2 regions of the Paenibacillus ottowii genome follow, and region 2 is predicted to be linked to the other one. Evidence: riboswitches for the same ligand, from Rfam matches in the RefSeq annotation. Region 2 holds a riboswitch; the other holds the start of a gene.
What was found. Region 2 has a riboswitch for thiamine pyrophosphate ahead of ACQQ6X_RS24475 (thiamine phosphate synthase). Riboswitches for the same ligand answer to the same signal wherever they lie in the genome.
Positions count from the first base shown of each region.

Region 1 (4,329 bases), 480 kb from region 2:
GACAATACGGAATTGGAGGAATGACCCACATGAACACAATGAACTTAACTGTCCACACCCTGATGCCTTTTCACCACCAATACCAACGTGCCAACGCGGTGAGTATGCAGAAGAAAGAAGACAGCTCGGAGAAGAAGCTCAGCTTTCAGGACATTTTGAATGAAAAAATGGGTAAAAAATAAAGTGCCGTTTCAACCGTTTATATGATTTCGCTTTACATAAGCTGAAAAAGCCGTAGTTTCTACATCAACTGTAGAGAACTACGGCTTTTTGTTACCCATATATCCCTAGACCTAAACTCATCCGTTCATGGATCTAAGCGTCCGGCAAACTAGCCAGCGCTATCCATTGGTCTACCTGGTTGTTTGAGCTGCCCACTACCGATTTATTGTCCCGTATTCCGGTACTGTTCTGCCTTCTCACGCATCCCGGCGACGACGGCCTCCTCGGCATTCAGCCCCTTGTCAGCTGCATAGGCGCGAATGTCCTGCGTGATACGCATACTGCAAAACTTGGGACCACACATCGAGCAAAAATGGGCTTCCTTGGCCCCCTCTGCCGGTAGCGTTTCATCATGGTAGGACAAGGCCCGCTCAGGGTCAAGCGAAAGATTGAACTGATCGCGCCAGCGAAATTCAAAGCGCGCCTTGGACAAAGCATCGTCCCGCTGCTGCGCCCGTGGATGACCCTTCGCCAGATCAGCAGCATGTGCCGCAATTTTGTAAGTAATGACCCCCTCGCGGACGTCATCCTTGTTCGGCAAACCTAAATGCTCCTTCGGCGTGACATAACACAGCATGGATGTCCCGAACCAACCGATCATGGCCGCCCCGATAGCTGAGGTAATATGATCATAACCTGGTGCAATATCCGTCGTCAGCGGCCCTAAAGTATAAAAAGGGGCTTCCTTGCAAATCTCCATTTGCAAATCCACATTTTCCTTGATTTTGTGCATAGGGACATGTCCCGGCCCTTCAATCATGACCTGGACGTCATGCTTCCATGCGATCTGCGTTAGCTCGCCCAACGTTTCCAGCTCTGCAAACTGCGCTTCATCATTCGCATCATAGATACTCCCCGGACGCAGACCATCCCCGAGAGAAAAGGCCACATCATAGGTTTTCATAATTTCACAGATTTCTTCAAAATGCGTATACAAAAAGTTCTCCTGGTGGTGTGCCAGACACCAGGCTGCCATAATTGATCCACCCCGGGATACAATTCCGGTCATTCTATTTGCCGTCATCGGTATATATCGCAGCAATACACCCGCATGGATTGTAAAATAGTCCACTCCCTGCTCCGCCTGCTCAATCAGCGTGTCTCGATACAGTTCCCACGTCAGCTTCTCAGCTTCGCCGTTTACCTTTTCAAGCGCCTGATATAGCGGCACCGTTCCAATCGGTACGGGAGAATTCCTGATGATCCATTCGCGTGTCGTATGGATATTACGGCCTGTGGACAGGTCCATGACGGTGTCTGAGCCCCAACGCACAGCCCAGGTCATCTTCTCCACTTCCTCTTCGATGGAGGACGTAACCGCAGAATTCCCGATGTTCGCATTGATCTTTACGTGAAAATGGCGTCCTATGACCATGGGCTCACTTTCCGGGTGATTGATATTGGATGGCAAAATGGCGCGGCCAGCCGCCAACTCCTGCCGTACAAACTCGGGCTCTACCCCTTCGCGGATCGCCGCAAATTCCATTTCGGGCGTAATGATCCCTTGCCGCGCATAGTGCATTTGCGTCACGGTGCGCCCTTGTGAAGCCCGCAGCGGACGGTTGGTCATGCCGGGAAATTCCACTGTCTCCCGTTTGGAACCGGGTTTCAGCCCATTATCCTCCGGCTTGACGGCGCGGCCCTCGTACGCCTCCACATCCCCCCGTTCCAGCGTCCAAGCTCGCCGTAATGGGGGTAAGCCCTGACGGATATCCATCTGATAGGCTTCGTCAGTCATCGGACCACTGGTATCGTACACACGCAGTGGCTCATGATACTCCGTGCCCTGCGGCGTATGGGTGGGATGCAGCGCGATTTCGCGCTCCGGCACAGCAATATCTGGCCGAGAACCTTGAATATACACCTTGCGGCTCCCCGGGAAAGACTTAACGCTACTGGATTGCTCCACCCTTGTCTTCTCTACTTCTGCTGATTTCACTCCTGTTTCCTTCGTTCCTTCTGTTTCCATCGGTTTCATGGTCCATTCCTCCCATTTCGTTGAAATGACACACCGATCCGGAACCATTCCCAGGGTGGCGCTGATCTATGCAAAAAAGCCGGTTCCCCAGGGAACCGGCTAATTAAACGAGCCTGCTATCCAGACAGTACGCACATGGAATAAAGCCTAATGCGTCATCGTAGACAGCAGCTGCGTATACATTTCAATGGCCGATTACTTCCCTACGCTGGTATGATCCAGATCAGGTGCAAAGGGTCCGGAATCTTGCCCGATTCCATCTCAGCCCGCATTACAGGCTCCCCCAGTAACTGTGATACTTTTTTATTCACATGTATTGGCGGCTATAACAGACAGCCCGCCATCTCTATCAGACTACTTTAAATTTATATCTTTGGCAACCCTTGTATGCTGTCTATGGTATTCACTACTACCGTTACGGAAGCATAAGCCCCATTTCCTTGGCCGCTTCAATCAATATTGGAGCAAAATCATGCAACGTCTCGGGTGCAAGTCGACTGACCGGGCCCGATACAGATAAGGCCGCCGCGACCTGTCCCTTTCGGTTCACAATAGGTGCGGCGACAGCTGCTGCCCCTGGCTCACGCTCTTCATAGCTGGTCGCATAGCCCTTCTCACGGATATCTTGCAATTGGGCTTTATAAGCCTCAGGGTCTACCGAAGGCGGCCATTCTTCCCCGCTTAGCAGTACCTCCAACTCCTGCGGCGGCATAAAGGCCGCCAGCACCTTGCTGGAGGCTCCCACTGCCAGCGGCATACGCGCTCCTACAGGCGCAACCCTGCGGATCGCCTGATTGCTCTGCACGGCTTGTATTCGAATACGCATGCTGCCGTCCCGCAAATACAAGCTGACCGTCTCTCCTAAACGATCACGCAGTGCTTCCATTGCTGGCTGTAACAACACCGCCGGCTCATCGCTTTGGGACAGATGCGTGGACAGCTCCCATATACGAAAGCCGAGCTTATATTTTTCCGTTTCGGCATTTCGAACGACAAATCCCCGATCCTCCAACGTAGTCAAAAGACGATGAACAGTGCTCTTATGTAGACCAATTTGGGAGGCAATCTCCGTTAGACCAAGATCGGAATTTGCGGTAAAACACAGCAGTATATCAAGTGCACGCTCTACAGCGCGCACGGTTAATTTACGGTCTTCCATCGTGAACCGCTCCTCTTGTATCCATATTCGTTTCACACTATGAAACATGGTTACATAAATTATATAGAATAGTCGCGGCTACTGTAAACCGATGTTTTTGTGACAACCATATTACAGAACAAGAACAAACATCGACAATTCTTTGCATCATTTTTACTTTTCCGGTGGAGGCGTTGACTTTGGATAATCCCCAGCATACGATAATAGGTATCTATACGGACATACCCTACTATTTTCAAGTGAGTTTATACCTATATTCCTGATTCGAAGATCAATTTTATATAAGGAGGCTCTTACATGATTTCGACATCCCAGCGCAACGCTCAGCTACAGACCGCTGTTCAGGAGCCGTCCACCCCACTCTTTAATCCCCGTCTGCTGCGGTTCAAGCACGTTGTGATTGCTCTGCTGCTGTCGGTCGTATTTTTTCTGTTGTTTTGTTTTATTGCCTTGCACGCTTACATCGCTTGGGTGCTTACGAATCCCACGGTCGCACCATTGTACTCTAATCCGATGCAGGCCAAAGGTATGCCTTATGAGGAAGTCAGCTTTCCAGCCAAGGACGGCAGCCGCATGGTACAAGGCTGGTATATCCCGGCGGATCAATCGCGGAAAACCATTATTTTCAGTCATGGTTATGGGGCTAACCGTGAAGAAAGTTGGATTCCCATGTATGATCTGGCGCATTATGCCCACCGTTTGAACTTTAATGTGGTCATGTTCGATTACGGATTCGCGTCACAAAACAGTAAGGCTGTCGCAACCGGCGGTAAAGCGGAATCCCAACAGCTTCTTGGGGCCATCCAGCTTGCGAAACAACGCGGCTCTTCGGAAATTATCGTGTGGGGCTTCTCTATGGGGGCAGGAACCGCTCTTCAGGCGGGCTTGCAAACCAAGGATGTGGACGCAATGATTTTGGACAGCACCTTTCTGCTGGAACCAGATACGCTATATCACAACATTCACAATC
Region 1 is NZ_CP191577.1:246,680-251,008, reverse strand. Features, by position in the region: gene ACQQ6X_RS01150 (hypothetical protein) at 30-182, shown strand; gene thiC (phosphomethylpyrimidine synthase ThiC) at 386-2,200, opposite strand; TPP riboswitch at 2,384-2,495, opposite strand; gene ACQQ6X_RS01140 (IclR family transcriptional regulator) at 2,616-3,359, opposite strand; gene ACQQ6X_RS01135 (alpha/beta hydrolase) at 3,657-4,329, shown strand, end outside.
Region 1: linked by a shared signal. The riboswitch ahead of thiC (phosphomethylpyrimidine synthase ThiC) and the one ahead of ACQQ6X_RS24475 (thiamine phosphate synthase) in region 2 are both predicted to bind thiamine pyrophosphate.

Region 2 (4,329 bases):
GCTAAGATGACCCGTTATTCAGCTAACTATGAAAAGTTTCTTGAAATGGCGGATCTGAACAAAGCCCAGCATATTGATGCATATGAGAAGCAGCAGGAATATATTAAGAAACAGGAAGATTTTATTCAGCGCAATAAAGCGCGCGCATCTACATCAGGCCGAGCAAAAAGCCGTGAAAAGCAGCTTGACCGGATCGAACGTATTGATAAGCCTGAAGAAGCTGCAAAGCCAACCTTTCAATTCAAAGAAGCCCGTGCGAGTGGGAAAACGGTTTTTGAGGGTATTGATTTTGAAATTGGTTATACACATGCCCTTCTGCCTAAAATGTCCATGACGATCGAACGTGGCGAAAAGATTGCAATTGTCGGCTGCAATGGGGTCGGGAAGTCTACGTTGCTCAAAACCATTTTGGGAAAAATTCCGCCAATCAGCGGAAAAACCTATCAAGGTGATTTCTTGCAGCCTGCTTATTTTGAGCAGGAAGTAAAGGCTGGAAAAATTACGCCGATTGACGATGTGTGGAATGAATTCCCACATTTGAATCAGCATGAAGTACGAGCGCATTTGGCACGCTGCGGTTTGAAGAATGAGCATATCACACGGCCTCTATCTGCGCTTAGTGGTGGAGAGCAGGCTAAAGTCCGTCTTTGTAAACTATTAATGCGTGAGAGCAACTGGGTACTGTTTGATGAGCCTACCAACCACTTGGACGTCAAAGCAAAGGATGAATTGAAACGCGCATTGAAGGAATACAAAGGGACCGTATTGCTTGTATCCCACGAACCGGACTTTTACGAAGATTGGGTAACCAAAACGTGGAATGTGGAAGAGTGGTCTAGTAAAGTAAACTAAAATCCAGTTCTGGCATATTTCACACAATATAGGGTTTGCAGAATTAGGAAAATATGCTAAGCTATCCTTAGCTGATACAATAAAATAGTCACACTAGGGGAGCCGCCCATGCGGCTGAGACGGAATAAATGGATTTCGGACCCTTTGTACCTGATCTGGGTTATGCCAGCGTAGGGAAGTGAGCACCGTACAAACAAGAGACGCTCTTTACTTTTGTTCGTGCGGGGAACGATATACGTTTACGGATATATTAGTCCGTTTGATTTTGAACGTTCGTCTAACCACTTCCTTAGGGAAGTGGTTTTTTGTGTTTCGTTCTTTTCATTAGTTCGATCTTCCGTAGACGAATTTACATATGGTCTCCTTTCATTATTGCTGGCACATGTGGCTAGCTCTGTATGATATTACCTATATGGAGCTGCAACAATATAAGTTCAGCTAATACGATTATATTTTTTAGCTCAAGTGAGGTGAAATTGAAATCGAATTACACGTAATCACGATGGAAAGTGTGTCCTGTGTAGATGTCCCTCAAGTGGCTGCCGCTATTTATCCTTACATTCACTATGTACACGTACGTTCAAAACAGAAAGGCGCGTCTGCTTTGCTTTCTTTGACTCGTAGCATGCTGGAGCAGAAAGTTCCTTTGCAGAAAATTGTAGTAAATGATCGTGTGGACGTAGCTTTACTTACCTTGGCAGGAGCTGTCCAGCTACCGGCTAATGGGTTATCTGTAGTAGATGCAAAAAGTCTACTGCTAGAGGGCACACGCTGTGGAGTATCTGTTCATTCATTGGAGGAGGTACAGGCTGCCGAGCAGGCAGGAGCGGACTATGTACTGTATGGTCATGTATATGAGACCTCTTGCAAGGCCGGACTTGTACCACGGGGGATAGCACAGCTAGAACGCATATGCGGATTGTCGGACATTCCGGTGATTGCGCTCGGCGGCATACAACCGCACCATGTTCCAGAGCTTTATCATGCCGGAGCAAGCGGAATTGCCGTGATGTCTGGTATTTGGGAAGCTGAGTCCCCCATTGCAGCAGCGATGGAATATAGGCGAATGGTGGATCTTGTAATTCTCGAATCTGAAGCTAGAAAACGGACTAAAGAAAGTTGAATACTCACCAGATAGGAGACAGGGGATAAATGTCAGAGACACATACAGAGACCAAAGCGATAGCACACGCTGAATGTTTGGTCATAGGTGGAGGAGTGATCGGCAGTTCCATTGCTTATCATGTGGCCAAGGAGGGACGAAGTACAATTATGCTGGAACGATGGATCCCCGGTGAGGGAGCATCAGGAGCAGCGGTGGGAATGCTGGCAGCGGAAAGTGAAGAGTTCACAGACCTTGAACTGGCACGATTTGCCCGTGCAAGTCGGGATGCATTCCCTGAACTTGTCAGTGATTTGGAGCGTTTATCGGGTATTTCAGTGCAATTTCGTACAGAAGGCTTTGTGACTCCTTTTCGTTCGGAAGCAGAGGGCCAAAAACGCTGGAATGCTGCTAAGATGCGAGAGGATGATTGTCCCGTTTGGTGGGATGCCAAGGAACTGGCGCGACGGATTCCGGGCTTGGCAGATCAAGTAATTGGGGCTATCTATCGTTCGAAGGAGACACAAGTGGCCCCTGTCCAGCTTTGCCGTGCTTATGCAGGGGCAGCTGCGGTGCTGGGGGCAACAATATGGTCTGGAACTCAAGCTGAGGAACTGGTTATACAGGACGGTCGAGTTTGCGGTGCGCGAACGGACATTGGTTTCTTTTCCTGCGATCAGGTCGTGATTGCTGCAGGTTTGGACAGCTTAAAATTGTTAGAGCAGATTGGATTTGATTATCCACTTTATCCGGTTAAGGGCGAAGCGGTAGCTGTATCTTTGAAAGATCATCCGTTGGATTATACTATTTATGCCGATGATGTTTACCTCGTACCTAAACAGAATAACGAGCTTTGGATTGGCGCCACGAGTCTTCCACATCAATATGACAAAGAGGTGACCGCGGGTGGATTAAAGGGACTGTTGGAACGTGCATCGTTTTGGTTACCGCGTGTACACGAAGCTTCTTTTATACGTGCTTGGGCGGGCTTGCGTCCGCAGGCAGCAGCGGAGCGGCCTTTTATTGGCCCTGTTCCTGGAGTGGAGGGCGCCTATGCTGCAGTCGGGCATTATCGCAACGGTGTCCTGCTTAGTGATGCGACTGGGCGAGCGATGGCCGCTATGCTTAAAGGGGCTGATGTGGCTGAACTTGGAATAAGCAAATTTTCTTCTGAACTTCTCAAGGAGGAAAGTTTATGAAGCTGACCATTAACGGACAGAGCATGACCGTTTCTAATCGGATCACTCGTGTGGATCAGTTGCTGCATGAACTTGATCTAAAGGTGAAAACCGTAGTGGTGGAGCTGAATCGGCATATATTGACCCGTGAAGATCATCATGAAACGGTACTTAAGGATGGAGATTGCTTGGAAATTGTACATTTTGTAGGAGGCGGTTGATCATGTTAACCATTGGAAAAGCATCTTTTACCTCTAGGCTGTTACTGGGAACAGGGAAATTCTCGGATCTGGACATCCAATCCCAAGCTGTAGAGGCTGCTGAGACGGAAATATTAACGTTCGCCGTACGCAGACTTAATTTGGAGGAACGAGACAAGCAGCATTTTCTCGATACGTTGGATTTGAGCCGGTATACACTTCTTCCCAACACAGCAGGAGCAACTACAGCAGAAGAGGCCATCCGTATTGCCAAGTTGGCAAAAGCCTCCGGCTTGTGCGATATGATTAAGGTGGAGGTCATTGGGGATAGCAAGACGCTGTTGCCTGACCCTTTTGAAACGTTGAAAGCTAGTGAAAAGCTGCTAGAGGAAGGCTTTGTTGTACTGCCCTACATATCGGATGATGTGATACTAGCGAAGAGGTTACAAGAGCTTGGAGTACATGCCGTTATGCCTGGGGCGTCACCCATTGGTACAGGACATGGGTTGCTCAATCCATTTTCATTAGAGTTGATTATTGAACAAGCGGAAGTTCCGGTCATTGTCGATGCTGGTATTCGCTCACCTGGTGACGCAGCAATGGCAATGCAGTTGGGAGCAGATGGTGTTTTGCTGAATACAGCTGTCTCGGGAGCGAAGGATCCTGTAAAAATGGCTGAGGCCATGAAGCTGGCTGTACGTGCAGGTAGATATGGTTTTGAGGCAGGGATGATTCCTGTAAAACGCTATGCTTCAGCAAGCAGTCCGGTAGAAGGTATGGTTCAGGGATGAGGATAACTGAAAAATCCGGTGCTGAACCACCACAAAGTGACCGTTATTCCAGACAGGAAAGGTTTGCACCCTTTGGACCGACAGGACAACGCCGGCTTGCTTCCTCTCATGTACTAATCATAGGCGTTGGAGCGTTGGGTACAGGTATTGCAGAAACGCTAGTTCGTGGAGGCGTAGGTACGGTAAGTCTCGTAGACCGGGATTAT
Region 2 is NZ_CP191577.1:5,309,348-5,313,676, reverse strand. Features, by position in the region: gene ACQQ6X_RS24480 (ABC-F family ATP-binding cassette domain-containing protein) at 1-852, shown strand, start outside; TPP riboswitch at 938-1,046, shown strand; gene ACQQ6X_RS24475 (thiamine phosphate synthase) at 1,355-1,975, shown strand; gene thiO (glycine oxidase ThiO) at 2,005-3,153, shown strand; gene thiS (sulfur carrier protein ThiS) at 3,150-3,353, shown strand; gene ACQQ6X_RS24460 (thiazole synthase) at 3,356-4,123, shown strand; gene ACQQ6X_RS24455 (ThiF family adenylyltransferase) at 4,120-4,329, shown strand, end outside.